Regions from separate parts of the Bartonella sp. HY761 genome, predicted to be linked through region 2. Evidence: predicted binding sites of a transcription regulator. Region 2 holds the regulator's gene; the other holds the start of a gene.

Region 1 (16,045 bases), 1.1 Mb from region 2:
ATTTTTTGCGCTATATCCTTATAACTTAAACGCGCTAAGGCATTACCGCCAAGATAAGAGCCACCAGCGGCGGCCATTTCATAGCCAATGAGCGTGCGTAGAAAAGTTGACTTTCCAACTCCATTAGGACCAAGAACAGCCAAAACTTCTGCTGGCTCAACAGCAATCGAAATATCCGAAAAAGTATTATCTTTTTGCCCTTGATGGCAAAATGAAAGATGACGCGTTTCCAACATTTAAGAATTCCACCCCATGCTATTACGTCGCAATAAAATAAGAAAAATTGGCGCACCAACCAGTGCGGTTAAAATGCCTAATGGAATTTCAATCGAAGTGAGCGAGCGTGATAGGCTATCAATAATTAACAAAAAGCATGCGCCAATTGCAATTGATGCGGGGATAAGCTTTCTAAAATCTGGGCCAATAATAATACGGGTAATATGAGGAATAACCAAACCAACCCAGCCAATAATACCGCTTACAGAAACAGCCGCAGCGGCAATAAGAGTCGCAGCAGCGATATAGATAAAACGATAAAGTGCCGGATTAATGCCCAATTGGCGTGCTGTTTCATCACCCATAGCTAAAATATTTAATCGCCAACGCAACAATATTAAAATAAATGCGGCTGGGATCATCATTATTGCAATAATGATCACATCACTATTGCCAATGGAAGCAAGCGAACCAAGCAACCAATATTCAATCACAGGTAATTTTGAAAATGGGTCGGCGGTGTATTTTACTAAAGCTAATAAAGCCGTAAACACTGAACCAACAATAATGCCGCTTAAAATCAAAATCAAAATATTATATGAACGGTAAAGGCGACTTATACCAAAGCAACAAAGAACCGCAAGCGAGGCAAAGGCGAAGGCACTAAGCGGCACCATCCAATTATTGGCAAAAAGTAAAATGGCAAGAGCTGCACCAAAGCCAGCACCAGCCGATACGCCTAATGTGAAAGAAGATACCAAGGGATTACGAAACACGCCCTGATAGCAACTACCTGAAAGAGCAAGGGCTGCACCAACTAGCATTGCGCCAAATATGCGCGGCAAGCGCGTATCAATAATAATCGATTGCACGCGGGCGGGAACATCAACCTCAAACCCAAAAATATGGGCAGCTAAGGTCTTTACAATAGCTTCAGGGGCGATAAAAAATCGCCCCATCATCAATGCTATGATAAATAATGATAGAGGTAGAATGGCGTAAATAAGCCAATTTATAAAAATTTTCACGACAATTTAAACCTTACCATTTTAACATTTTTGCATTTCTTGTAATTTAAATTCTAGTTTTCACCATCATAGGAATGGCGATAGAATTTTTGATAATATTCCTGCACAACCTCATTTATATCAATATCTGCGAATTTTTCAGGATAAAGCTTTTTTGCCATCCAAAGTTCGCCAAGCGCCAAAGCTTCTGGTAAAGGATAACCCCAAGGCTTTACATATTCCGGCGTGATGTAGATTTTATTGTTTTTCACCGCTGAAATTTCTTTCCATTGCGGATTATTGCGAATATCATCAGCGACACTTGCATAACGATCTTGAACAAAGATCACTTGCGGATCCCACAAAACCACCTGCTCAATCGATACTTGTGCCGCACCTTTGATGCCTTCAGCAACATTAGTGCCGCCCGAACGCTTCATGATAACGCCAGTATATTTTCCGCTGCCATAGGTATGAAGATCCGGATTAGCCATATAAAGGCGCACGCGGTCTTTATCCGCAATATTAGCAACGCGATCCTCAACAATTTTACGCTTATCAAATGCATATTGAATAAGCTCATCAGCCTGTTTATCGCGATCGACAATAGCACCAATTAACTTAATACCTTCACGTAGCCCTTCTGAATAAGCCGCATCATCATCAGCAAAGGTCGGGTTTAATTTGGGCGCTTCAATCCCCTCGCCTTTTGATAGGGAAATAGCAACAACTGGAATACCCACCTTGGTGATTTGATCAATCATTGCTTGTGGTGCATAATTGGTAACAAAAACCACATCAGGATTAAGACCAACAACTTCCTCAATATTAACACTGGTTAAATCACCAACTTTTGGCAGTTTATCCAATTCGGGGGCATATGTATCAAGACCCGGGATAAGCTTTGGCCAACGATCTAAAACACCAACAATTTTCTTATCGGCATCAAGCTCAACTAAAATATCTAGGGTTTGGTGCTGCAGAACCACCACACGCTCAACCTTGTCAGGTACCGTTACACTACGATTAAGCTGATCTGTAAATTGTCGATCTGCAAGAGCTGGGGTTAAAGAAAATGCAACAAGTGCAAAAGCACTTAAAGTAAGCGACTTTAAGCGCGTGCTAAAATGGAAAGTTTTGTAAATTTTATTCATAAATAGACATTCCTATCGTTATATAGTAAGACTATATAACAATTTAATTTATATACAAGGGTGCAATCATGCAAAAGCAACAACTTGAAATTTATGCAGCTGGCAGCCTCCATAGCTGCTTTAATGCAATAAAAGACAAATGGCAGCAACAGCTTGATAATGCCCAGCTTGCATTTCGCTTTGGCCCCGCTGGTCTTCTTTACCAAGAAATTATAAATGGCGAGCGACCCCATATTTTTTGTTCTGCCAACAAGGCTTGGCCGCAAAGCCTATTTGAAGCAGGATTGACCACCCAGCCATCGCACTTTATTAATAATCGCCTATGCTGCACTGTACTTAAGGACAGCACTATTGATAAAAATAATCTTATTGAAAGTTTTATGCAGCCAGACTTGAAAATTGGCATATCAACACCAAAGGCTGATCCCGGTGGTGATTATGCCTTAGAAGTTTTTAAAAATTTTGAAAAGCTATATAAAGGCGCATTTGAGCGGTTGTTGCAGCAAGCCCAAATGTTGGTTGGCGGCGCACTTATCAATGATGCCAATATTGGTTTAAAAAAGACCTTGTTTGATAGCCTCATTCATCATCAAAGCGATATTATTATTGGCTATTATAGCAATGCAAAACAACAATGTGAACTTAACACTGCATTTAGATTAATTGAACTGCCCGATGCGCTTGCCGTTAATGCCCACTATTATATGGCGATGATGAATCCAACTACAAAAGCTGCACAACAGTTTAGCAATTATTTATTGGCATCAGAAACGCGTAAGATTTTTAAAGATTTTGGATTTTCTATTGTATAAAGTATTATTTAGCGCAACAAAATGTTTTAGGCATTATTTTAGATAGTATTAGACTTACTACTTTAGCAAAATGATGAGTCATTTGACGGGGATATTATGGCGCGTATATTAAGCTTTACTCTAATTGCCATTTTACTATTCTTAACAGGAAATACTGCTTTTAGTGGTGCACTCTTATATCGTCATTGGGATCTTTATAAATTTTGTACAAGTTTAAACACAGAAAGCCAACTTATTGGTCTTTTAGGTAAGCCTTCAAAAACTGAATCTATAAAAGACAGCTTCTATCAAATTGACCCAGCAACGAATAAGGCCAATAAAATAAAACTTCCTGCTAAAAAAATTACATGGTATCAACCGCAAATATTTGTTTTACAACCACATAAAGTAAAAAATACAATTGCAGATTACTTATGGGATAGCCCAAGGGAAAAACAATATTATTGCCTTTTGTCTCTGACCGTTCGAGAAGACAATTTTTCAATAAATTCTCAACAAATCCGTGGCCTAAATGGGCGACTTTTAAAAAAAGCAGAAGAACATTTGAACGATTATTGTCCGCACTCAAAAGCACTTACTGAGTTCATGGAAAATAATCAAAATGGGCAACAACAAATGATAGGTTATGATTGCGAAAATAGGCGTCAATGAAAGCTTTGGACCATAAGCTGACATTGATAAATATTGTCCACGAGCAGCGCTTATTTAGCAATATTAAAATCCTTACAAAAATGGTTTTATAACCTTGAAACAATTGAGCTACAAGAAAGCTTAATATAAAAACGAACACAACAAAAAAGGTGGGAAAACCCACCTTTATTTAATCAAAACTATTTGTAAGCTATAGAGCTACAATTATTTATGAATCCAAGAAAGAACGCAATTTGCGCGAACGGCTAGGATGCTTCAACTTACGTAATGCCTTAGCTTCAATCTGGCGGATACGTTCGCGCGTAACCGAGAATTGTTGCCCGACTTCTTCCAAGGTATGATCGGTATTCATGCCAATACCAAAACGCATGCGCAATACACGTTCTTCACGTGGGGTTAAGGACGCCAAAACGCGCGTGGTTGTATCGCGCAAATTGGCTTGGATAGCCGCATCAATTGGCAATAGCGCATTTTTATCTTCAATGAAATCGCCAAGATGTGAATCATCTTCATCACCAACGGGTGTTTCAAGGGAGATCGGTTCCTTGGCAATTTTGAGCACTTTGCGCACTTTTTCAAGCGGCATTGCCAATTTTTCTGACAATTCTTCCGGTGTTGGCTCACGGCCAATTTCGTGTAGCATTTGCCGTGATGTGCGTACAATTTTATTAATTGTTTCAATCATATGCACTGGAATACGGATAGTACGAGCTTGGTCGGCAATAGAGCGGGTAATTGCCTGTCTAATCCACCAAGTCGCATAGGTTGAGAATTTGTAACCACGGCGATATTCAAACTTATCAACCGCCTTCATCAAGCCTATATTACCTTCTTGAATAAGGTCTAGGAATTGCAAACCACGATTGGTGTATTTTTTAGCAATTGAAATCACAAGGCGCAAATTGGCTTCTACCATTTCCTTTTTAGCAATGGTTGCTTCGCGCTCGCCTTTTTGTACCTGATTGACAATGCGGCGGAATTCGCCAATTGAAATACCCGTTTCTTGGGCGAGCTCTTGAATTTCACCACGAATTTCAAGAATATGACGCTCTTCACGGCTAGCAAATTCTACCCAACCACGCGCTTTCAAAGTAAGCACATAATTTAGCCAATCTGGATCAAGCTCACGGCCCTGATAGGCTTTCAAAAATTCTTCATGCCGAACACCATGAGAATCGGCAAGACGCTTTAAACGACCTTCATTTTGCACAAGACGCTTATTGATGTCATAAAGCTGCTCGACCAATGCCTCAATACGGTTTTGGTTAAGCGACAAGGATTTAACTGCTTTGATAAGCTGATCTTTAAGCTCTTTTAAGCGACGCTTTTGAGTTGGCGACAAAGCTTCATTTTCAGAAGTTAAGCTGTTTTCAACCTGTTGATCTTGCAATTTACGCAATTTCAAATAGGTGTCATAGATAAGATCAAGAGTTTCCATCACTTGCGGGCGCAGTTCTGCTTCCATTGCAGCAAGCGACAAGTTTACTTCATCCTCGTCCTCGTCCTCATCATCAATACCCAATTCACCGCCAACATTGGTGATATCATCTTCATCATCACGCGATGGACGGCGCGGCGCTGGCTCGGCTTTTTCTTCCAGATCAAAACGCTGTACGATTGGCGCTTGGCGCGCTTCTGGACCGGCATAAGTCGTTTCAAGATCAATAATTTCACGCAATAAAATACGAGAGTCGTTTAATTCATCACGCCAAATAATCAAAGCTTGGAAAGTAAGCGGGCTTTCACAAAGGCCAGCAATCATTGTTTCGCGGCCAGCTTCAATACGCTTAGCGATGGCAATCTCACCTTCACGTGATAAAAGCTCAACTGCGCCCATTTCGCGCAAATACATGCGTACCGGATCATCTGTGCGGTCGGTTGGTTCTTTTTTAGTAGCAACAGCAAGCGCGGTCGATCCAGCTTCTACAAGTTCACCGCCGCCTTCAACTTCCGCAACCTCAGGGTCACCTTCTTGCTCGTCATCCTCAACAACATTGATGCCCATATCAGAAAGCATCGCCATGGTGTCTTCAATTTGTTCAGACGTTACTTCTTCAGAAGGCAACACTGCATTGAGTTCATCCATAGTGACATAACCGCGCTTCTTGGCGATTTTAATCATCTTTTTGACAGCGTCATCGGAAAGGTCGAGAAGTGGGCCATCCGCATTAACTTCGCGTTCAGCTTCATTTTCCTCGTTGTGCTTAACCTTGCTTGCCATACCGTCGTCACTCCAGACATTCACTTGCCTAAGGCCATTATCAATCGACCCATAGACTATAAACCTTATAAATACCTTTGCTGGCGCAAAAGTTCCAATAAAAGCTAAATTCTCTATAAAGCGTGTCTACACTATATAATTTACCAATATATAAATGTTACTTCCTTTGAACATCTTGCATTATAAATACTTATTGTGGCTTTTATAGTATTTCCTATAAAATAACCAAACATTAACATTCAAGCAAGACATTGTAAAAATTACAAAATTTTAGCTTTTTTAAAAATAATCTCATTTTAGATTGGTATAGCTCAATCATAAAGCCATACGAATAGACAACCAAAAGCAACGCCAACACCCAAGAAATCTGCGGTGGCGCTCATGACAATCCTAATCTAACGAGATTAATTGTCTGATTCGCAAGAAAAAAGCGAATCATTTTACAAAAAAGTGATTCTAACCTTTTTCTTTTTCCCATGCACCAAAGCCTTCAATCAGCGCTTCAGTGGCATTACTACGTTCCAACTCTGCCCTCACATCCATTAGCAAAGCCAGTTTTTCTTCAGTAGGATTTGCTAAAAGATCAACTTCTATTTCTCTTAATCGTTTATGTAGGTTGCGTGCACTAGAATACAAGTACAATGCTTGCTTTAATGCCTCACGCGCATCTTCAATCGGCGCTTCTAACGTACAAGAGCGGGTATTTAAATTGCGCATCATCATACTGATGCGATCTAATATTGCTTTTTGGCCGCGTTTTATTAACAATTCATGCATAGCAGAACCATCATCGGGGCACCACTCAGCCAAAATATTAAGCATAGCCCGGTGAAAATCTTGTAAACCATCATGAGCAAATTCTAAAGCCGCAAGCGCTTCAAAATTTTCATGCCAAAGGGCGGGATGATTGGCAAGGGTTAGCAAAATAGCCGCATCACGCGATGCCATTGGCGTTCTTGATGACCAAGCAAGATCGGAATTATTGAGATTTTGTGATGGCCCTGCTGCAATCGTCTGGAGTGTCTTTTTACCAAAATTACCTTGCTGGCCCTTTTGCCCTTTTTGAAAAGGTTGAAATTTAGGGCGGAAAAAATCGCGAAGTCGATTACGAATATCCTGCAAATAATAATGGCGCAGACTTTCATCTTTAATCAAAAAAGCAGCTGTCGTTAATCGCTTTTCAAGAGCGGCGCGCTGTTCAGGCGTTTCAGTTAAGCCGTCATTTACTTCACGTTGCCAAAGCATTTCAATCAATGGCTGCGCTTCACTCACTAAACCCAAAAATGCTTCGCCACCATTATCGCGAATAATATCATCGGGGTCTTTACCATTAGGTAATGTCACAAAGCGCAAAGACACACCGGCTTTTAACAAAGGTAAGGCACGATCAATGGCACGGTAAGCTGCACTAATGCCAGCGCCATCGCCATCAAAACACAAAACTGGCTCATTTGACATGCGCCATAAAAGTTGTAATTGCTCGTCGGTTAGTGCAGTACCAAGCGGTGCCACAGCATTATCAATGCCGGCTTTAGCAAGGGCAATGACATCCATATAACCTTCAACAACCAATATAGGCTTTGCTGCTTCACCGCCTTTAGCTTGTGCTGCTCGTCGTGCTTCGCCGCCATTATAAAGCAAATTGCCCTTATGGAATAATTCGGTTTCTGGCGAATTTAAATATTTCGCCCGCACTTCAGTTGATAAAGCACGACCACCAAAAGCAACAATTCGCCCCTTTAAGTCCGCAATTGGAAATATAACACGATGACGGAAACGATCATATGGACTTGGAATATCTGCTCCTGTCACGATAAGACCAGCGGCGTCCATTTGTTTGACGCTAACACCTTTGGCTAGGAGGTGATCTTTTAGTGCAGTTTTACTATTCGGCGCAAAACCAAGGCGGAAACGTTTTTGTATTGCTTGCGGCAATTGACGATTTTGTAAATATTGGCGCGCTTCATTGCCTTGGCTATTTTGCAATTGCGCCTCAAAAAATTGAGTAGCCATTTCCATGACATCATAAAGCGTGGCTTTACGCGCTTCGCGCTGCTCCATCTGCGGATCAGCTTTTGGCATTGGCACACCAGCCATATCCGCTACCCGTTCCACTGCTTCCGTAAAACCTAAGCCATCAAGTGTCATTAAAAAACGAAAATGATCACCGCTTTCACCGCAGCCAAAACAATGATAGCGCCCACGGCCATCATCACAATGAAAGCTTGGCGTCTTTTCACCATGAAATGGACAACAACCCCAATAATCTCCGCGGGATGCATTGCTTTTTTTACTGTCAAATGTAACGCGCGTTGCGACCACCGTTGAAATAGGGACACGGCCTCGAATATCGTCCAGAAAATCCGGTGAAAAACGCATTAATAAAACCTGATATTGATCATAAAACGAGCAAAGGAACTTTAATGTTAAAAGCCCAACAGCACAACCATATTGCCATAACCCAAGCCATAGTTTTCAGCAAGCTTTTAAGCAATGGATAATTTTATAGACATTAAATCGCATAAACATTCAATAGCTATGTGACTTAACGCCTATATAATTATTATTTTTATGGAGTGAAAGCCCAGGCACAGATTTTTATTCTGGCAAATGCTTTTAAACACTGCTACCCATGGCAAAAGATTAAAATAACTTTGCTATTCAGCATTACCAATTTCAATAACCAACGCTGAAAGTCCATCAATACCACCAGTTATGATATCGCCAGACTTTACCGCACCAACACCTGATGGTGTACCTGTATAGATAAGATCACCAGCAGTTAAGTGATAATAATGCGATAAATGGCTAATAATTTCCTCAACACTCCAAATTTGGGCATTTAAATGAGAACTTTGCTTGGTTTCATTATTAAGCTTGAGCCATATATGCTGATCATTAACCGCACCAAATTCTTCAACTGGCGTTATTGGCGTTATAATCGCTGAATTTTCAAACGCCTTAGCAATATCCCACGGATAGCGTCTATCCTTAGCATATTGTTGCAAATCACGCCGTGTCATATCAAGACCGCAGGCATAACCAAACACGCTATTAAGCGCCTCATCAACACCAACTCTAAAAGCTGGCTTATCAATTGCGACAACCAATTCCATTTCATAATGAAAATTTGTCGTACCAGGAGGATAGGGAATAGTGCCGCCAGACAAAACAACCGCCGAGGCGGGTTTGGTAAAATAAACAGGCGCTTCACGATCAACTGCTGCGCCCATTTCCTTGGCGTGATCTTCATAGTTACGACCTACACAAAAAATACGATTTACCGGAAAAAGATCCCCGCTACCCACAACTGGAACTAAAGGTGTTGCTGGAAGGTCAAACAAAATTTTACCCATAACGATCTCCTAATCATCAATTAACAATACTATAATCAATCACATCGCAAAGTGTAAGCATAAACTTAAAAAACATTTTCACGGTGCTTTCACGAACCAGTGAGAGCTTATAGCAGTCTTATAAAATGATCTTTCAATGTGAAATTAGCAACGATCTTATAATAATTGTCTCGACTTAATATGATATAGCGCTTTATAAAATAATTATGATCTTATTGCCCTATTTTTTCGATAATATACCGCTAAACCTAACCAAATGAAAAGCTGTTTTTATGAACAGTAAAAGCAATAGATACCATTTAAAGGAGAGTATGGTGGGCTCGAACCTAGAACAAGGAGTGCAACAAGTGGATGAAACAATGCAGCAATTATTAGGCCAGCACGCTTGGCTTCAAACTTTAATTTGGCTAGCTATTCTGATTGTCGCTTCTTTTGTTGTGAATTTTTTGGTCCGCGCTTTGCTATTGCGTGGCTCTTATCGGCTGCTTAATATGGTAAAAGGTGGCGATAATGATTTTATTCGCTCTGCCATTTCGCGCCTTGCCAATATTGCGCCGGCATTGGTATTTTCGGTTGGAGTTGGCGTTGTACCTGGACTACCAGGGGCTGCCACCAAAATTATTGAAAATGTCGCCAATGCCTTTATCATTCTTACCATCGCCCTAGCCATTTCTTCCATGCTCAGCGCATTTGAAGATATTTATCACCACCGCCAACATTTAAAAATGCGCTCCATCAAAGGGCTAATTCAGATTGTAAAGGTTGCACTTTTTGCCGTTGCCACCATTTTGATCCTTGCCACCTTAATTGATCGCTCGCCGCTTATTCTTCTGTCAGGCCTTGGTGCCATGGCTGCGGTTTTAATGCTGGTCTTTCAAGATACATTGCTATCACTGGTTGCCAGTGTGCAAATTGCTTCTACCGATATGGTACGGGTGGGCGACTGGATTACCGTATCAAATCTAGGTGCTGACGGTACGGTTATCGAGCTTGCCCTTTATACGGTTAAGGTGCAAAATTTTGATAATACTATTACCACTGTTCCCATCCGAAAATTGGTGAGCGATCCATTTATCAATTGGCGCGGCATGCAAGAATCTGGTGGTCGCCGAATTAAACGCGCGCTTTTTATCGACCAAAGCAGTATTCGCTTTTTAACTGAAGAAGATAAGCAACATTTATCGCAGTATGTACTGCTGCGCGATTATCTTGACAGCAAAACCAAAGAGATAACCGAGTGGAATGGCAAGCTTGGAGACAAGGCGGCTATTGCAGCCAACACAAGACGCATGACCAATATCGGCACATTTAGAGCTTATATTACCGCCTATTTGAAAAGCCATCCCGGTATTCATCAAAAAATGACCTTGATGGTTCGCCAATTAGCACCCGATGCTAATGGGCTACCGTTAGAGATTTATTGCTTTACCAATACTGTCGTCTGGGCAGAATATGAAAATACTATGTCGAATATTTTTGACCATTTATATTCAATCATACCCGAATTTGGCTTACAAATTTTCCAATCACCAAGCGGCAAGGATTGGATGCATATTGTCATGGAACGCAATACTAGAAACATCGATCATGTAAACACCGCTAAAGATAATAGCGATACTGCTCAATAATCATCAACCGCCCGTTATTTAAGCCTATTTAGTCGCCCAAATCTTTTCAAGGTTTGGGCAATTTTATAAGCTGCAACTTCGATATAATATCATAAAAAAAGCGGCTCAATGAGCCGCTTTTCTCTATTTTTAAAGGGGTTTGAACTATTAGAAGTCCATACCGCCCATACCACCCATGCCGCCACCTGGCATTGCAGGCATTGCAGATTCTTTCTTAGGAAGTTCTGCAATCATGGCTTCAGTGGTAACAAGAAGACCAGCAACTGATGCTGCGTTCTGCAAGGCAGAACGAACAACTTTAACTGGATCAACAATACCAAGAGCGATAAGATCGCCATATTCACCAGTTGCAGTGTTGTAGCCAAATGTATCAGCACTGTTTTCAAGGATCTTGCCAACAACGATTGAAGCTTCATCACCAGCATTGGTTGCGATCTGACGAGCAGGAGCTTGTAGAGCGCGACGAACAAGGTTGATACCAGCGTCTTGGTCAGCATTGATACCCTTAACGGTGATGCCGTTAGCAGCGCGAAGAAGTGCGGTACCACCACCAGGAACAATACCTTCTTCAACAGCGGCGCGAGTTGCATTCAATGCATCGTCAACGCGGTCTTTCTTTTCCTTAACTTCAACTTCAGTTGCACCGCCAACGCGGATAACTGCAACGCCACCAGCAAGCTTAGCAAGACGTTCTTGAAGTTTTTCACGATCATAATCAGAAGTTGTTTCTTCGATCTGAGCCTTAATCTGGCTAACGCGTGCATTGATTTCAGCTTTTTCACCAGCACCATCAACAATTGTGGTGGTTTCTTTAGTGATAGCAACTTTCTTCGCACGGCCAAGCATGTCAAGGGTTACGTTTTCAAGCTTGATGCCAATATCTTCAGAAATAACCTGACCTGCTGTAAGAACAGCGATATCTTCAAGCATTGCCTTACGACGATCGCCAAAGCCAGGAGCCTTAACAGCAGCGATTTTCAAACCACCGCGAAGCTTGTTAACAACGAGAGTTGCCAATGCTTCACCTTCTACATCTTCAGCGATGATGAGAAGTGGCTTACCGGTTTGAACGATAGCTTCAAGAACAGGAAGAAGAGCTTGCAAGTTTGAAAGCTTCTTTTCATGGATAAGGATGTAAGGATCATCAAGATCTGCCACCATCTTTTCAGCATTGGTGACGAAATATGGTGAAAGGTAACCGCGGTCGAACTGCATACCTTCAACAACTTCAAGCTCTGTTTCAGCAGTTTTAGCTTCTTCAACAGTGATAACGCCTTCATTGCCAACTTTTTGCATAGCTTCAGCAATCATCTTGCCGATTTCTGCTTCACCATTAGCTGAAATTGTACCAACTTGAGCAACTTCATCAGATGTGTTGATTTTCTTTGCTTTTTTAAGCAATACGCCAACAACTTCAGCAACAGCTGCATCAATACCGCGCTTTACATCCATTGGGTTCATGCCGGCAGCAACAGCTTTTGCGCCTTCTTGAACGATAGCTTGTGCAAGAACGGTTGCAGTTGTTGTACCATCACCAGCGATATCGTTGGTTTTAGAAGCAACTTCACGCACCATTTGTGCGCCCATATTTTCAAACTTATCTTCAAGTTCGATTTCTTTAGCAACTGAAACACCATCTTTAGTGATGCGTGGTGCACCAAATGACTTTTCAATAACAACGTTACGGCCTTTTGGACCAAGTGTTACCTTAACAGCATTGGCAAGGATATCAACACCGCGCAACATGCGCTCACGTGCTTCACGGCCAAATTTGACTTCTTTAGCAGCCATTTATTTAACTCCTTTTAGGGAAATTTCCCGAATTTTTAAAAATAGACGGATAGGTACAGGCTCAAAAGCTAATGATTAGCCGAGAATACCCATAATGTCGGATTCTTTCATGATCAAAAGATCTTCGCCGCCAAGCTTGACTTCAGTGCCAGACCATTTGCCGAAAAGAACGCGATCGCCAGCCTTAACATCAAGAGCTGCAACCTTGCCGTTTTCATCACGTACGCCTGCGCCAACAGCAACAACTTCGCCTTCTTGTGGCTTTTCTTTGGCGCTATCAGGAATAATGATGCCACCAGCAGTCTTTTCTTCTGATTCAACGCGGCGAACCACAACACGGTCGTGGAGCGGGCGGAAATTTGGTGTAGCCATGGTTTTTACCCTTAGTAAAAATGTTAACCTAATAATTGAATAAGGCTTTATGCCTCTATTGTTAGCACTCGATAGTTGAGAGTGCTAACGATGCATTAGAGATAAAAATTGAAAAGGCATTTGTCAAGGAATGAGCAAAAATATTTTTTATTTTTTTATGTACCAAACACATATTATGGTCATTTAGATAGATTCACATCTAAGCATCATGCCTAAGAATAAAATATAGGCATGTAATATGTCAGTGATGTGACTAAAGAAACTTTTTTAAATGAGCTATATCACAATAAGTTTAGATAAGCTGTTGTTCTTCATCATCTTCTAAATAGCGGCTTGAACGCCATATCGTCAAAGTTTCATTGATACTATCGCGCACAAAATGCAATGCACTATCACGATCATAGCCATCATCACGCAATTGGTCATAATCTGTATAATTATGGCGGATATAGGCAATGGCAGCCAACCAAATAGCGATTGAAGGAGGAAATTTGCGCAAATGCTTAGCCGTTACAGCCTCTTTTATCGCCTCTGCATCAATAAAGGGAATCGCGGGGAAAAGCTCAGTTAAAATTTTGCTATGCGTCTCGTTTCTTTTTGTTGTCATTTGTTGATATCCACCTATCAAAATCGACACAAAGATATTGATACAATAATCTATTTATTTAAACAAATTATCGCCTTGCTCATCAATAATTTGACGGGCTTTAATTGTAATCATATCAAACGCCACATCGGTACTTGCAAATTTATCAGCGCGGATAAAACGATGCTCGCACACTTCACCATTAATAGTTTTGCTAATAACACCGCAAGATTGATACTGACCATCGGCAGCAAAAGGCGTGGCTTTGATTGTAAAACCATTATAGTCAATTGGATCCGAGGAGATTTCCTTAGGAGTTTTATCGCCGCCGCCAAAAAGTTTTTTAAAAAATGACATAGTCTGCTCCGTCTTCGCCTTGATAACCTGCTTTAGATGTTTTCACACATAATTATAAATTAGCATATTATTGGGGCATTTTCGATAGTTCACAAAGCCCTCTTTCATCCAATATCCCAATTCACAACTTAGGCATAACCATTATTGTGACAATTATAAAGCGATTTTTCACCCACTATTTAAAACCACGTATGTTATTCGCCATCATTATTAATCATGTAAAATTATCAAAATGGCTTAATCGGCAAAATCAGCACATTAATATGCTGCATCATAAAAACATCTCGCAACATTGGTAAGAAAACACTTAACACTCAATACAATAAACGAATTGCGAACGATTTGGACTAGAACTCATTGTAAAATCCAGTATAGCTAATAATAAACATATCATACGATTTTAAGTGGAGGATTAATCGGTGGCGCAAAAAATCAAACTATCTACCATTGCAGAAGCTCTTGACGTTTCAACGGCGACCGTATCACTTGCCCTACGCGATAGCCCTTTGGTTGCCGAAGAAACGCGCAATCGCATCAAAACCTTTGCTCGAGATATTGGCTATATTTACAACCGCCGGGCTGCAAGTTTGCGCACCTCCCGCTCTGGAATTATCGGCGTTGTTGTGCATGACATTATGAATCCGTTTTTCGCTGAAATCTTACGCTCCATCGAAACCGAGCTTGACCGCTCAGGGCAAACCTTTATTCTTTCCAACCATTATGACCAAGTAGAAAAGCAACGCAACTTTATTGAAACATTGCTGCAATTAGGTGCTGATGGCGTTATAATGTCTCCGGCAATTGGTACTCCTTTAAAAGACATCCTCATTGCCCAAGAAAACGGATTGCCAATGGTTTTTGTTGCGCGCCGTATTGATGGCATTGAAGCACCGGTTTTTACGGGTGATGACACATTTGGCATTGCCCTTGCAACCAACCATTTAATTTCTTTAGGGCACGAAAAAATTGCTATGATTGGTGGCACAGATTTCACCTCTACTGGGCGTGATCGCTACCAAGGTTATCTCAATGCCATGCAAAAAGCAGGGCTTGAAGCAAAGCCCGAATGGCGTATTTCTGGACCACGCACCAAACAAGCAGGCTTTGAAGCAGCCCCACAATTCTTAGCCCTGAAGGATAAACCAACTGCTGCTGTTTGTTGGAATGACCTTGTTGCCATTGGACTAATGAATGGCATTGCCCGGGCTGGATTGCAAGTTGGTGAAGATATTTCTGTTACCGGCTATGATGACTTGGAAGAAGCTGCCATTGCAACCCCTGCCCTTACCACTGTTTGGAACGGTCAACGCGAAGTTGGCAGACGTGCGGCTCTTGCGCTGCTTGATCTTCTAAATGGCAAGGAAGTACTTGACGGACATGAGCTGATAAAGCCTGAACTCCATATACGCCAATCAACGGGTAAGGTTAAGCCGCGCTAATTATCGATATATCTCATTGCTGTATGGGACATTTCAAAAAGGAAATTTAATGGAAGAATTTTTATTAAAATTTGATCTTTGGAATGCTGATATAGCGGTGAAAAATAAGGAATTTTTACTGAACCATTGTGCTTATTTTAAAGATGCAGTCTATTCGCGAGCTGAATTTGATAGTGATATTTTCTTTATTGATTTAACCTTTTCAAATAGGTTGCGTGAACTATCAATGTGTATAGCGCCGATGTTTGATGATGTTAGTTTATCCATTACAACAGTAAGAGGAGTTCAAGCTTCCATTTGGATGAATTATATTAAATATATTGAGATTTATAAGGACAAAGCACTATTTTTTGAAGGAATTCATCGCGCTAACAATAATGTTAAAGATGAGCAAATAAGCGTTATAGAATGCGATTTGATTAATCTTACAATCAAGTCGCGACTGAATCTTGCAA
Region 2 (16,045 bases):
ATTACGGGCAAGCTTTAAAAGACTGTCGAACTGGTCTTGTGAGAAAGGCTCACCTTCAGCAGTGCCTTGAATTTCAACAATACCGCCCTTGCCAGTCATAACAAAATTGGCATCTGTTCCAGCAGTTGAATCTTCATTATAATCAAGATCAATCATTGGCTCGCCGCCAATAATACCACAGCTAATCGCCGCAACATGATCTTTCAATACGCGCTCAACGCGAACGATCTGGCGTTTTTCCATCAAAGCAAAACAATCATAAAGTGCGATAAAGCCACCAGTAATAGCAGCGGTACGAGTGCCGCCATCAGCCTGCAATACATCGCAATCAACGGTAATTTGCATTTCACCCAAGGCTTGCAAATCAACAACAGCGCGCAATGAGCGGCCAATAAGACGCTGAATTTCAAGCGTGCGACCACCTTGCTTACCTGATGACGCTTCACGGCGCATACGGTCGTTGGTTGAACGTGGCAACATGCCATATTCAGCTGTTATCCAACCTTTACCTGTATTGCGCATCCAACCAGGAACGCGCTCTTCCAAGCTTGCCGTACATAAAACATGGGTATCGCCAAATTTAACCAAACATGAGCCTTCAGCGTGCTTATTGACCCCCCGTTCAAAAGAAATTGGTCGCATTTGATCATTGGAACGGTTGGAATGACGCATGTAAAAGGCCTTTCTAATTTTATGCCACGAAAGATATTAAAAGATGCAATTCTTAAGAACTTGATCTTTCAACGGGCACAGGGACAATATAAGATGTAGCTGCTTTCATAAAATACCAAAAGCAGATTTTCACGTTTAAACTATTAGACTTTGAAATTAAATAAACAAATACGTATTTTGATTTTTTTTTCAATTTTTATCATGAATTGACTATATTGGTGTGGACAATTGTAATCGTTTGCTTTTGCTTTTTATAAATACATGACTCTATCAATAATTTATAATTATTGATCCTATATTTTAAAATAGCTATATATAAAGCAATGTATTTATGCGCTGCTTTTAACCGCGCTTAAAGCGAACAAAAAGGTTTTAGGTTTAATATCATGTCATCGGTTTTTGATACAATGGGATTGGGTGAAATGGATGAGCGCTCTCGCGAGATTTTTCGCCGCATTGTTGAAAGCTATTTAACCGATGGCGAACCGGTAGGCTCACGTAATTTATCCCGCAATTTAACATCGTCTTTATCGCCTGCTACTATTCGCAATGTTATGAGCGATTTGGAACAATCGGGTCTTATTTATGCGCCGCATATTTCCGCCGGTCGCATGCCAACCGAACTTGGCTTACGTTTTTTTGTTGATGCTTTTATGGAAGTTGGTGATTTACCGGCTAATGAACGCAAACAGATTGAAGAGCAAGTGCATGCTGCGGGTTCCAGCCAGTCAGTTGAACAATTTTTAACCGAGGCAAGCCAAGTACTTTCTGGTTTATCGCGCGGTGCGGGGCTTGTTTTAGCAACTAAATCCGATGGATCATTAAAGCATATTGAATTTGTGCGCCTTGATCCGCGCCGCGCTTTAGTTGTACTGGTTAATCAAAATGGCGAAGTTGAAAACCGTATTGTAGAATTGCCAGAAGGCGTTACCCATTCACAATTAGCGGAAGCCAGTAATTACCTTAATGCCCACATTAAGGGACGAAGCTTAAACGAAGTGCGTGATGATATTGCCCGTGAACGTGATGAAACACGTGCCAATCTCGATACGCTTTCCCAACAATTGGTCGATAATGGCCTTGCCGTTTGGGGCGGCGTCAGTGCTGATATGCCAGCGCGCCTTATTGTGCGCGGCCGCGCAAATTTATTAGAAGATATTCACGCCAAGGAAGATATCGAGCGTTTACGCAATTTGTTTGATGATTTGGAAACCCGCGATGGCATGGTGCAATTGCTTGACCTTGCCGAGGAAGCATCGGGCGTGCGTATTTTTATCGGCTCTGAAAATAAATTATTTTCCCTATCAGGTTCATCGGTGGTGGTTGCGCCTTTTCGTGATAGCAATGAAAAGGTCATTGGTGCTTTAGGCGTTATTGGCCCAACACGACTTAATTATGCGCGTATCGTGCCGATGGTTGATTATACTGCACAACTTGTCTCACGCTTATTGCGTTAAGTTAGCCAACAAAAACAATTAGCGGCAGGACATATTAATTTGAACGAAATGGTATGAGTAAATTTTTGTAAGAACCTAAGGATTAAATGCAAGAAGAGCCGCCGAGACGAAAATTTTCAAGGGGCTGTTTTTTTCTAGAAGGTGCAACCTTTTGCATTGATGCAAATAGCGCCCTTGCGCAACAAGCGAGGAATAACCACCATGGGGCAGGCGGTTGCGATTAATCTTGGGGCCAATAATTAAACGATGATTAGACAGATGTTTTGCAATCACATTCAGATTACAACCCCAAATATGCAAATACTGAATTTGTGATCTTTCTTCACCCCCCATGCGAATAAGATGTCATGACAACACTCTGGGTCGGTAAAGTGAGCAATACCATATTGCTCAGGAGTATTGTACTTCAACTTGGAACTCGCCTTTTTCATTAAGAACTTTATCGTTATAATAGAAACTTTAGACAATCTGAAAATACTTTTGATAAATAGCAATATCACTATCAAAAACTAAAAATAGTTTAAATTCAGATAGATCTGATTGTAATTAATTTTCAATCGTCAATATATTATTTACAAAAGCTAATATCAAACCCCTTACAAAACAGCATTATCCTCCTGTCCTTCTTGACATATTTCTACTTTCCTTATAATTGTAATTTTGTAAAGTTAAGAAAGTTTATACGTATGGAGGTGCGATACCTGCTTTGCAAATCTCACTTTCAAAAGCCATATTGGGAGATAGGTTATGAATCGGAGAACAATACTTAAATTACTCACCAGCATCACACTTGCTGGCATTATCGGCACTTCCTCAGTAGCACTGGCATCAGAAACAAAAACCATGGTTGTTGTTGTCAAAGAAGCCGGCATTCCGTGGTTTAATATTTTGAACCAAGGCCTACAAGAAGGCGGGAAGGAATTTAATATCCATGCCTCAATGGTTGGACCTGCACAGGCTGATCCTGCCCAACAGGTCAAATTAATTGATGATTTGGTTGCTAAAAAAGTTGATGTTATCGGTCTTATACCCCTTGATGTAAATGTGACCGCTCAAGCAATCCAACGCGCGCGTGATGCTGGTATTGCTGTTATTACCCAAGAAGGTGACACACAAAAAAACAAAACTTGGGATCTTGAATTGATGAGCGCCAAGTCATTTGGTGAAGCGCAAATGAAGGCCCTTGCCCGCGAAATGGGTGAAGAAGGTGAGTATGTTGTTTATGTAGGCACTCTCACCACAACCGGCCATAATCAATGGGCTGACGCAGCTATTGCTTATCAAAAAGCGAATTATCCTAAAATGAAGTTGGCAGCAGATAGGTTTCCCGGCGCTGATCGCATTGATGAAGCCGCTAAAGTTACCCAAGCCGTTATCCAAACCTATCCAAATTTAAAAGGCATTCTTTCAATGGGTTCAAATGGGCCTATTGGTGCTGGTAATGTTATCCGCCAAAAGAAGCTACAAAAGAAAATCGCCATTGTTGGTACGGTCATTCCCTCACAAGCGCAACAAATGATCATGACTGGCGTGATTAGAGAAGGCTTTTTATGGAATCCCAAAGATGCCGGCTATGGCATGGTAGCTCTTGCCCGTATGGTGTTGGACGGCAAAAAAATTGAAACAGGCATTTCGATCCCTCGACTAGGCGATGCGGTTGTCGATGAAAGCAATAATACTGTTCAAGTAGAACAAATTCTATCTATCAACAAGGAAAATATCGCTGATCTCGTTAAACTGGGTCTTTAATCAACCTGGATTAGAAACTCGTTTTAAACTGTAGTCATCGCAGCGATGACAGGGAGATAGTGATGGTAAATTTTCTTGAGTTGCAAAATCTAAGCAAAACATTTGGTGGAGTTAAAGCGCTTTCAAATGTCGATTTTGATCTTGCAAAAGGTGAGATCCATAGCTTGGTTGGGGGTAATGGATCTGGAAAATCTACAATGATCAAGATTATTTCAGGTGTGCAATCTCCCGATTATGGCAGCCGACTGATTATTGAAGGAAAGGAGTATTCTCATTTAACTACTGTTGAAAGTAGTAATTTGGGAATACAGGTTATCTATCAAGATTTATCGCTATTTCCCAATCTTACTGTTGCAGAAAACATCGCCATTGGTCAGCATCGTGGTAAATTACATACGATAAGCTGGTCTAAAATTAGACAAACAGCGTTAGCGGCAATAAAGAATATTAATGCTGACCTTGACCTTGATGAATTGGTGATCGAACTACCTATTGCCAAACGCCAATTGGTCGCCATATGCAGAGCTATTGCCGCCGATGCAAAATTGCTGATTATGGATGAACCAACCGCGTCCTTGACTCGTCATGAGGTCGATGCACTTTTAGCCTTAACCGTCGAGTTAAAAAATCGCGGCATCAGCATTGTCTTTGTTAGTCATCGCTTTGATGAAGTACTCGAAATAGCCGATCGTGTCACGGTTGTACGTGATGGCGTAAAGCTTGGTACTTATGATGCCAAGGATATGACTGAAAATCAGCTTGTTTATCTCATGTCCGGCAAGGAATTCCATTACGAGACGGCTGAACGCGCTATTGATCGAGCAAAGCCGATTTTAAAGGTCAACGAACTTAGCCGTAGCCATGAATATGATGATATTAATTTAAGCCTATATAAAGGTGAAATCCTCGGCATTACCGGTCTATTAGGTTCTGGTCGCACCGAGTTGGCCTTATCTTTATTTGGCATGAATAAGCCTGACAAGGGTACAATCGAAATTGAGGGAAAAGCGGTAAGATTTTCTTCCAATACCCAAGCAATACATAATGGCATTGCTTATGTTCCTGAAGATCGATTAAACCTATCGCTTAATCTTGACCAACCGATTAGTACCAATATTGTTGTTACTGTCCTTAATGCGATTAAAAGCAAATTTGGCATTATTAAAAAAAGCACCTGCAATGACATTGCCCGTCAATGGATCAGTGATCTTAAAATAAAGGTAGCTGATCCAGAGCTTGCGGTACAAACCTTGTCGGGCGGCAATCAACAACGCGTTGTCATTGCAAAATGGCTGGCAACCAACCCTAAAATTTTGATCCTTGACAGCCCAACGGTTGGCGTTGACTTCCATGGCAAGGATGGAATTTATAATGTTATTAAAAACTTAGCTTCAAGTGGATTATCTGTGATCCTCATTTCAGATGAAATATCAGAGGTTCTTTACCATAGCGACCGCATTTTGGTGATGCATGATGGAAAAATCACCGCAGAATATTTATCCCACCAGACCAGTGAAGCTGAGCTAAAGGAGGCCGTTTATGTTTGATCGACTTTGGAAATTACGTAAAAGTCAAGAATTTTGGCTCGCCATTGTAATCATAATATTTGTGGTCGTATTGTCGATATTAAGGCCAAATTTTACCAGTCTACAAAATATAATGGATCTTTTAAGTTCGTTTTCCTATATGGGCATATTGGTTGCCGCATTGCTAGTAGTTCTCATCGCTGGTGGGATCGATATTTCTTTTGCCGCTGTTGCGACCGTTGCGCAATATGTTGCTTTAACCATCGCCAATAATTATGGCATTGGCTGGCTTGGCGTTACACTAATCGCATGCGCTGTGGGTTTAAGCCTTGGTGTCATCAATGGGATTCTTGTTAGCACTTTGCGTATTCCAAGCATTATCGTGACTATTGCAACCCAAAGTGTCATATTTGGTCTACTCTTAACCATCACCAAAGGGCAAGATATATTTATGCTGCCTGAATGGTTTACTAACGGTGTTGACCTTGTTTTCTATACTGATAATGACGGTATGGAATATGCTATCAACTTACAAATAATTGCATTGGTGTTAACTCTCGCAGTTACATGGATATTATTAAATAAAACTAATATTGGTCGGCAAATTTATGCTTTTGGAAGTAATCCAGATGCTGCACAGCGTGTTGGCTTTAACGTCTTTCGTCTTAATCTTTTTGTCTATGGCTATATGGGATTTGCTGCGGGTATTGCCTCTCTTGTTCTTGCTCAATATACCCAATCAGTTTCGCCAACCGCATTGGTTGGAAAAGAACTTGATGTCATAGCCGCCGCATTTTTAGGCGGGGCAAGCGTGACAGGCGGCGCAGGTACCGTTGGCGGCGCAGTGCTTGGCATTGCCCTTATCGCAATTATGGAAAACGGTTTGACCTTGCTTGGCGTATCCTCTTATTGGTCACAATTTTTCACAGGCTTAGTCATTATTGCTGCGGTGATTAGTATGGCACGCGATGCCCGCCGGCGTTGGCGCGAAGCTCCAGGAGTTGCATGATGAAAGCCAAATCTTCAATTTTTCAAATCTTTAATAACAATAATACGCGCCTTTGCACATTATTATTGGCATTGATCCTTGTCCTTGGACTTTTTATTGGCGATCGTCTATTTTCTGAAGATGGCTTGCGCTCAATGGCTCTTCAGCTTCCAGAACTTGGTCTTTTATCGCTTGCAATGATGGTGCCACTGCTTTCTGGTGGCATCAATTTATCTATTATTGCAACGGCTAATTTATCAGCCCTCACCATTGCTTATGTCCTAACACTTATGCCGATAGATGCCAGTAATTCGGTTGTTATTTTTTGGCAACTAGGGGCAGTAGCGACGGGGTTTATAGTTGCGGTGATTATCGGCTTATTAAATGGCATATTAATCGGCTATTTGCGAGTTTCGCCCATTTTGGCAACATTAGCAACCATGACACTTGTCAAAGGGCTTGCCGTTGGATTAAGCCATGGCACTGTCATATCAGGCTTCCCATCGGGAATTGTTTTTATTGGCAACGGATCGGTCTTTGGAATTCCAATGCCGTTGGCTTTATTCATCGTAACTGCAATTCCAATGGCTATATTGCTTGGCTTCACACCACTAGGCATTAAAATTGCTTTATTCGGCTCTAATGAGCGGGCGGTACGGTTCTCTGGCATCAATACCCGAAAAGTTGTTGTCCAAATCTATGTCATCAGTTCAATTTTAGCTTTTTTAGCAGGGTTATTAATGATGGCGCGCTTTAACTCAGCCAATGCATCCTATGGAGAAAGTTATCTCTTGGTCACTATATTAGCCTGCGTTCTTGGCGGTGTACATCCCTTAGGTGGATTTGGCAAAGTAAGCGGCGTTGTTTTGGCACTTATCATCTTGCAAATTATCTCTACTGCTTGCGTCGTACTTAGTGTTAGCCAATTCCTCACATTTGCAATTTGGGGAGGGATTCTTATTGCAGCCAGCATGTATGAGGCGGCTTCACTACGAGAATTTTTTTACTATCTATGGCGCTCAAACTCAATAAAGCCGCCAATGCCAGTATCTTCTAATGATAATACAACCCATTAGCTTGCGTGATGCGATAAATTCATTTTTAAAAAAATGCCTTCAGTTAAACATGGCAATGAAAGAGTGAGAAACAAATGTTAAAAGGTTTAGATGTTGCTCTAAGTGCAGAGCTATTAAATGTATTGATGGCAATGGGGCATGGCGACGAGATTGTCATTTGTGATGCCAATTACCCTTCTACAAGCATGGCAAAATATACAACCCATGGCAAAATTATCAATATGGCTGGTTGCGAACTACCAAGGGCTGTTGAAGCCATTCTTTCAGTCATGCCATTAGATACCTTTGTTGACGTACCAATTTTTAGAATGGAAGTGGTGGGCGAAGCAGAAAAAATTATGCCTATCCATACCACCATTCAAGCGGTTATAGATAAGGCGGAAGGGAAAGCAATCAAGATTGGCTCGCTGGAAAGGTTTGAGTTCTACGAAGCATCAAAGAAAGCTTTTGCAATTGTGCGCACTTCAGACCTTAGTCCATATGGCTGCTTCATCTTGAAGATGGGGGTAATTTAGGCTTTTTCAAAAAATTACGCTCCACTTAAACAACCGCAGCATATTTGCTTAACCATACTTCACAACATTACTAAATTTTGTAAATATTTAATTCTGGAGAATTATTATGTCCCTCACTCGTTTTGCAACCCGCCTTAACTCTTTTGCTTCCGCGCCTCATCTTGCATGGCCAGACCAAACAAGCAAGCCAACCCTTTTGCAAATGGTTGAACGAGCGTCCAAGGCCAATGGTCTCACCGATGTAGATTTAAACTATCCCGATCATGTCCTTGATGATCCAGCAACAGTACGTCAGCGCATTAATGATCTTGGCTTAAATATTAGCGGGCTTGCTATGCGCTATTATACAAATCCAAGCTTCAAAATGGGTGCGTTTACCAATCCTAACAAGGATGTAAGGCGCGCAGCGATTGATCTAACCAAGCGTGGTATTGATGCGGCGCGGGCGATGGACGCCAATATGATGACTCTTTGGCTAGGACAAGATGGCTTTGATTATAATTTCCAACTAGATTATGGGCAAGTTTGGGATTGGGAAATTGAAGGCATTCGCGAGGTTGCAGAACATGACCCTGAATGTATGATCAGCATCGAATATAAACCAGATGAGCCAAGAGCACAGGCCCTATTGCGCGATGCTGCAACAACCTTACTTGCCATCCAAAATGTTGGCGCTCCTAATCTAGGGGTTACTGTTGACTTTGCCCACTCGCTTTATTGCGGCGAACAACCCGCATTTGCAGCATCCCTAATCCACCGTTTCAGCCGCTTATTAGGCGTGCATCTTAATGATGGTTACGCCAAACGTGATGATGGTTTAATGGTGGGGGCGGTGCATATGCGGTCCACCCTTGAACTTTTACGGCAAATTCGTAATGATGGTTATAACGGTGTTCTTTACTTTGACACATTTCCCGATGCAAGCGGTCTTGACCCTGTAGCCGAATGCGAAGCAAATATTGCAACAGTAACGCGATTACTTACCATTGCCGATCAGCTAAACGCCGATAATCGCCTTGGAGAAGCTATTGCACAGCAAGATGCGGTGAGCGCTATGCGCATTGTTAATGAAGCATTGATTGGCGCATAGAGCAATTTTTGCAAAAGCCAAATTAGAGCATTTTTAAAAAGTCATTTTACACTTTTGATAAAAATGCTCTAATATTAGAAATATTGAAATATCTTATCAAAAATTTCGATCTCAAGTGAGAGGTTAAGCCCAATTACACACATAAATTTTATGATCCATATGCCTATTTTTATACTTATTTATAATGGTAAGATTACCCAACTGGTTTAAATTGCAATCTATAATTTTTAACATTCATTTGAGAAAGCAACGTCAATGAAATTTAACAAAAACTTCAAAGCCGTCGGGCCTCATATTCGAATGATGATGCCGCTCCTTACCCCTCTTGAAACAAGAGTGGTTGAAACGGTTTTTTCGCTTAGAAGATTTGACGATGAAACACCGCTTAAAGAACTTTCTGAAGAAGCTGGCGTATCCGAAGCTATGGTAGTTAAAATTGCAAAGAAGCTAGGCTTCGCCGGCTATAGGGATTTTCGCAGTGCCGTTAGCGAATATAACCGCTTGCCTACTGCCGAAATGCATCAAGAACTTTCGCCCGAAGATACATCACAGCAAATCGTGCAAAAAGTCTTTCGCACCTCTATTCAAGCTTTAGAAGAAACCTTGGCGATTATAGACATTGAAGCTTTTGATCGCGCTGCAGATCTCATTTATAATGCACGGCAACGTGATTTTTATGGTGCAGGCGGATCAGCCCAAATTGCGCGTGATGTCGCGCATAAATTTCTTCGTATCGGGGTTAGATCCAGCGTTTATGATGACTCTCACATTATGTTGATGTCGGCATCGCTACTTGGGCATGAGGATATCGCCATCGGTTTTTCTCATTCAGGCAATACAGTTGCCGTCATCGAGGCATTACAATTGGCACGCCGCAATGGTGCACGCACAATTGCTATTACCAATTATAAATCCTCTCCACTTGCCCAACAAGCTGATGTTGTTTTATGTTCCACAGCACAAGGCTCGCCATTAATGGGCGAAAACGCTGCGGCTCGCATTGCGCAGCTCAATATTCTCGATGCTATTTTCGTAGCTGTCGCACAACGTGACTATGATGCCGCCGAACGTGGTCTTAACAAGACCAGAGCTGCGGTTGCCTCCAAGCGCAAGGATAAATTCATATGACCATCACCCCTGCCGTTGTTATATTTGGTAGTATTCACTACGACATCATTGTTAAAAGCCCAGACCGCCCAAAAAAAGGTGAAACCGTTGCTGGTACGGCATGGCACCCTAAATGTGGCGGGAAAGGCGGTAATCAAGCTGTGTCGGCGGCAAATCATGGCGTAAAATCCGTTATGATCGGCGTGGTAGCATCAGACACATTTGGACAGGTTTTAAAAGATAATTTCAATCATAATGGCGTTGACACCCGTTGGCTGCGCACTATTGAAGGTGAAGGCTCTGGCATGAGTGTTGCTATATTCGATGCAGAAGGCGATTATGGTGCAGTTATTGTTTCGGGTAGTAATCTTGCCTTATGTGAAGACGACGTAATCGCAGCCCAAGACGTATTTTGTAACGGTTCAATTCTTGTATTACAAAATGAAATACAAGACACAGCAAATGTTCATGCGGCGCAAGCCATGCACAAGGCTGGGGGAACAGTTATTTTAAATGCAGCACCAGCGCGCCCATTATCTTCACAACTCGTAAAACTTATTGATATTTTGGTTGTCAACACAGTTGAAGCCGAAGCATTAGCCAAGTGTGCACCAATCAACTCGCTTACAGCTGCGCTGGAAGCCGCAAAAATTTTGGTTAAAGATTATCCCACCGTTGTTGTTACGGCTGGTGGCGATGGCGTTGCATTTGCCTGCCAAAACGGTGAGACAGGGCAAATTCCAGCCCAAAAGGTTAAACTTGTGAGCACTCATGGTGCAGGCGATAAATTTATTGGGGTACTTGCAGCAGAGATATTCAAAGGCGCTTCACTCGCAGAAGCCATCAGCGTGGGAAACAGTGCTGCGGCGCTTCACGTAAGCCAAGCTGAAAAATAGCCTATATCATATTATAGTTGCTAAATGGGAGGATAAATAAAAAGTAATTGTCCTCATGCGAGGGAAACATAACCTGCTTTTAAGTTCACTTATCTAAGGTATCCTATAAGCTAACAAGCTTAAAGACTAAACTTTTTCACCCCATATGGGATGTTTTAAAAGGAACGATTTTGATAAGTTATCACAAATAAAATCTTAATCCACCTATTACAAAAAAGTGCTTAGTTTACATACAATATTTTCTTAAAAATATTTGTTAATCAAAAGGCTAAAAGAAAAGCCTGTATATTAAGTAATATACAGGCTTTCAATTTTTATAAGTAGAATTAAGTGGTATATATTTATGTCATTACCTTATAACATAAGCATTTCATATTAATGCTTAAAACTGGTATTTAATTTTTACGCCGCCGCCGCCGCCTTGACGTTGACCAACGTAACCTTGCCCATTAACATCTAAACTTAAAGCCTTATTAGTAGTTATCGGTTGAATATTAAAGCCAGCTTCAAATATGCCAGTACTGCCACCAAGTGAAGGTTTATCAAGGTTAAACTCATAGGCTTTAGCTGCAATTTCACCATCAAATTCATATTCATAGGTGGCGCCAAAATAAGGTTTAAATTGCTCGTTATAAGCATAGCCATAGCGACCACCTAGTTGCATGCGTGAACTGGTTGCACTATCAAAACGTAGCTTTTCATAGCCTATATTGACTGTATCACCATCCATATGTGTCCATAAATAGCGACCATATGCATCAAGGGATTGCTTTTCATCAAAGTTAAATACATAGCCACCAGCAACATGGCCACCATAATAGCTGCTCTTACTATCATAAGAACCACTGTAAGCGCCTTCAAGTATACCAAAGGGTGTCATATTATTGCCGACATCAAATTTACTACTGGTACGACCGGCACGGATTGATGCTTCAAGGTAGATACCATCAGCTTGGTCTGTAGCAAGGTTAGTCACACGTCCAAGCCCCGTATTGGCGAAGTCGATACGACCCAAAATACCGCCGCCCTTATAATTGCTATCACCATCACCATAAACCGAGGCAAAATTGGTGAAGCTATTATAGGTATCATAGGTACCGCGGCCATATTCAAAGAAAGCCCCAACGGTTGTCTTGTGACCTATACCAAACTCAAAACCCGTTGCAATACCAAGTGCCATATTAAAGCCTTTAATATCGACATGGCTGCCTGTATTGTTGCGTTGTGACGAACCATTCATAATTATGAAAGGTACGATTGAAGTGTCCGAATCATGGGCAAAAGCTTGTGCGCGAATACCGTTAACACTTGTGCCTATTAGATCACTGCCTTGACTAGTAAAAGCTAGGGCCGCCGCACGTCCTTCAGAATAAGATTTTGATTGTGGGTTAAGGCGTGCAGCTGATTGCTCACCTGCCGTATTGGGGGCTGTTGGGTCCACAGCAGTTGTTGGCGGTGTGGGATCCACAGGTGTTGTTGGTGTTGTGGGATCTACTGGAGTTGTTGGCGGTGTGGGATCCACAGGTGTTGTTGGCGGTGTGGGATCTACAGGTGTTGATCCAATTGTCAAGATAAGCGGCTTATCACCGTTGCTTTGCTGGGTAAGAGTGGCGTTATAAACAATAAACTCACCTTGATTGATGACATAAGGTCCGCTCGCTACCCAGCTTCCTTGTGTCTTGTTGATCATGGTGACTTTATCACCGTTAGATAAGCGGCTACCATCATTATACATATTTATTGTATGCCGAGTATTCGTAAGATCAACCGCGTTACGACCTGTAATTGTCACAAGCGTATCACCGTTGACGACATCTGTTGGTAATATCCAATTATAATTTTCAAAATTATAAATACCAGAAACAGTTCCACGATATCCATTAAGGTTTAATGTGTTACCAGCTGCATGAGTTTCAAACCCACTAAAACGCCCGTCGCCTCCATAAATACTACCCGAAATTTTAACGTTTGTACCATTAAGTGTTACTGTATTTTGCGTTGCTGTGCCAATATCACTATATCCACCATAAACATTTCCAGTTATAGATGAATCGGTAATTGAAACTTTATTTTCAGTGACAGCTCCAGTTCTGCTAAAACCGCCATATACATTTTTGCTTATAATAGTGTTCCCGTTAAGCGTTAGTTCATTGCGTGTAGTTACGTCACTGCCAGCATTATATCCCGCGTAAATATTGTTAGCAATATTTGCGCCAGTTATAGAAACCTTATTATCCGTTGCAGCTGCACCACTTGTATAGCCACCGATGATTGTACCTTTATATTGACCACCATTAATGGAAACGGTATTATTTGTTGCATCTGCGCTACTTGTAAAGCCGCCTATAACACTCCCATCAACTGTACCATTATTAATTATAACACTGTTATCTGATGTAATCTGCCCGGATGCACTGCCGCCCTGAACGCTACCAATAACTTTAGCATTTTCAATAATAACAGTATTTTTTGATGTAATACCTTTATTTGCATTCCCACCCGCAATATTACCATTAACCTCGGTCGCTTCGCCTGAAATGTTTACACTATTATTAACTGCGTTGCCGTTTATTGACTGTCCACCAAAAATATCTCTTCCAATTAAAGCATTCGTAATGGTAACTTTATTATTTGTTGATTGTCCATCATTGGAATAACCACCCATTACATCTTGCAATATTTTCCCACTAGATATGGTAACAGTGTTACTATCGACATTGCCCTCAACTGATAGTCCCCCTATAATACCACTTTCAACAATTCCACCAGTCATATTTACAGTATTATTGCTTACATTGCTATTTTGAGACCATCCGCCGTAAACTCGATTGGGAGCATTATAATTTGCTCCTAAAGAGGTGGTATCGGAAATTGTTACAGTATTATTATTTAAAGAAGAGGTTTTAACAGCTTTATTATTATTTTGTAACTGTCCCGGGAAATAAAAACTATCATTATTTAATGCTTCAAATTCCGTTGTGGTACCATTATATGTAATTGTATCAGCAATTGCAGATTGTAGATAAACTGTACATGCTACACTTGAACCAAGAGCTATAGTAACTGCTATTGATGATATTGAATATTTAAATTTCAAAGCACTAAATAAATTCATAATTATATCCCGATTTAACCCTCTATTAATGCTAAATAATTATGCATAATATGCAAATTTAATTTGTCTTATAACTTAAAAAATTTCAAAATTGAAGTATTAATTAGAAATAATATGTGGTCTTGTCGCAAGTTCTAAGTTAGGTGAATTTAATAGAGACCTACCTTGTTCATTTTTCATATCTCTAGGGTCAGGACTCATTAATTGATATAATATATGACGGCTGCAGCGATACTGATTGCTGAAAAGAAAGTATGTGCGCATCGATCGTATCTTGTTGCAATACGTCGCCAAGTTTAAAGTTTTGCAAACAAGTTCTCAATTTTACGACGTAATTTATAGGTTGCCTTGTCAAAGTAGATGTTCGATGTCCTACCTTTTCAGGGGGAATGCAAGGCTTGATTTTTCTGTCAAATAAGGCTTGCCTGAACCAGTCAGTGTCAATACCTTTGTCAGCAATAAGTTCTTGCGCTTCAAGCAAAACTGGTAACAGAAGAGCCGCGCCTTTATAGTCGCTCATCTCACCTTCTGACAATAACAGGCATAGCGGCTTTCCATCTTGATCAACGACTGTATGCAGTTTTGAGTTCAAGCCACCTTTTGTGCGTCCAATACGACGGAGAACATCCCCTTTTTAAGCAGGTTTGCTGCTGTGCGGTGTGCCTTAAGATGGATTGCATCAATCATGTTACGCTGAGGTTTTGGACCTTCCCCAGCGAGCTCTGCAAAAATGCGAATAATCACACCCAATCGGCTCCAGCGAAAAAGGGAGTTATAAAGGGTTTTGTGCGGACCATAATTATTAAGAGCATCTTTCCATTGCAGGCCATGATTAATAACATAAACAATCCTACTGATAACGCGCATATCACCAACACGTGCCACCCCATGCGATAATGGAAAATAAGGTGATATCCGCGCCATCTGACTTTCACTCATTGGCTACCTCCGTCACACCAACGAATCATAAATCAACTAAAATGTGAATCAATAAAATTAAAAGGTTCTGACCCTAGACATTTCTTTCAATATCAACATTTCTTGTTAGAAACCAGCCCATTTCAAGTAAAGAATTTAACTCATTTTGCGAAAGATTATATTTAAAACCTTTTATGATCTCTATCATTTACTTTGTTTACTCCTATTTGGGCTTTACCGCTTTAGAGTCAAACTCCATTAATTTGAACGAAATAGTCCAGCCCCTAGTGATTGACTATTTATAAAACTCACTTTTGTATAATTTACTACTAGTTTTGAAATCTTGACTCTTTTTGCTTTATCCCGCATAAAGAACAAAACAGGAACATATTAAATGTGAGTCGAGCATGGATAAAGCTAATTTAAACAAATTGCGTCAGCAAATTGCCAAAATGGAAGGCCGTCCAGCTGCGCAAATTTTATCAAATAATCAAATAGACCATTTCCATAAAGCTGATAAAAATTATAATCATCAAAGCCTAAATAATGTTGAATTTACCCATTTTTGCTTAGGTTTAAGTGAAGCAGATGAGATTATAAAGCCAATTTTGCGTGGATCATTACATGAAATTGTCCCTGCCCCATCGCATTGGCAAGCCGCTTATGGTTTTGTGTTAGCTTTAATTTTACGTGCCAATAAAGGTCCAAGCTTACAACCGCTTATCTGGATTGAAGATGATGGCATTTTGTTTGAATATGGTGGTTTAAATCCCTATGGTATTATTGCTATGGGGCTTGACCCTTCGCAATTAATCCTTATCCGCTGCGCCCATTTAACCGATGTTTTAAAAGCTGGTGATGACGCATTACAATTAAAAAATATTAGCGGTGTTGTTTTAAGCCTATCGGATAGTTGCAAAGCATTGGATTTCACCA

What was found. The regulator HrcA, encoded in region 2, represses chaperone genes, less so after heat shock. The targets are predictions, from matches to a motif close to GTTAGCACTCNCNNNNNGNGAGTGCTAAC.
Region 1: the regulator HrcA is predicted to act here: its motif matches at 13,269-13,297, upstream of groES (co-chaperone GroES).

Annotation. Positions count from the first base shown of each region.
Region 1 covers NZ_CP104887.1:2,357,469-2,373,513, forward strand. The annotation lists gene N6A79_RS10235 (ABC transporter ATP-binding protein) at 1-236, opposite strand, end outside; gene N6A79_RS10240 (FecCD family ABC transporter permease) at 237-1,244, opposite strand; gene N6A79_RS10245 (ABC transporter substrate-binding protein) at 1,298-2,377, opposite strand; gene modA (molybdate ABC transporter substrate-binding protein) at 2,446-3,189, shown strand; gene N6A79_RS10255 (hypothetical protein) at 3,286-3,840, shown strand; gene rpoD (RNA polymerase sigma factor RpoD) at 4,049-6,061, opposite strand; gene dnaG (DNA primase) at 6,518-8,440, opposite strand; gene N6A79_RS10270 (fumarylacetoacetate hydrolase family protein) at 8,719-9,417, opposite strand; gene N6A79_RS10275 (mechanosensitive ion channel family protein) at 9,777-11,045, shown strand; gene groL (chaperonin GroEL) at 11,193-12,836, opposite strand; gene groES (co-chaperone GroES) at 12,912-13,208, opposite strand; gene N6A79_RS10290 (DUF2293 domain-containing protein) at 13,501-13,815, opposite strand; gene N6A79_RS10295 (HlyU family transcriptional regulator) at 13,870-14,151, opposite strand; gene N6A79_RS10300 (LacI family DNA-binding transcriptional regulator) at 14,571-15,590, shown strand; gene N6A79_RS10305 (hypothetical protein) at 15,640-16,045, shown strand, end outside.
Region 2 covers NZ_CP104887.1:60,743-76,787, reverse strand. The annotation lists gene rph (ribonuclease PH) at 1-672, opposite strand, end outside; gene hrcA (heat-inducible transcriptional repressor HrcA) at 1,059-2,129, shown strand; gene N6A79_RS00270 (substrate-binding domain-containing protein) at 2,877-3,878, shown strand; gene N6A79_RS00265 (sugar ABC transporter ATP-binding protein) at 3,941-5,425, shown strand; gene N6A79_RS00260 (ABC transporter permease) at 5,418-6,413, shown strand; gene N6A79_RS00255 (ABC transporter permease) at 6,410-7,468, shown strand; gene N6A79_RS00250 (RbsD/FucU family protein) at 7,543-7,983, shown strand; gene N6A79_RS00245 (sugar phosphate isomerase/epimerase family protein) at 8,090-9,073, shown strand; gene N6A79_RS00240 (MurR/RpiR family transcriptional regulator) at 9,329-10,201, shown strand; gene N6A79_RS00235 (ribokinase) at 10,198-11,076, shown strand; gene N6A79_RS00230 (autotransporter outer membrane beta-barrel domain-containing protein) at 11,459-14,191, opposite strand; partial or broken gene N6A79_RS00225 (IS5 family transposase) at 14,392-15,130, opposite strand; gene N6A79_RS00220 (ImuA family protein) at 15,517-16,045, shown strand, end outside.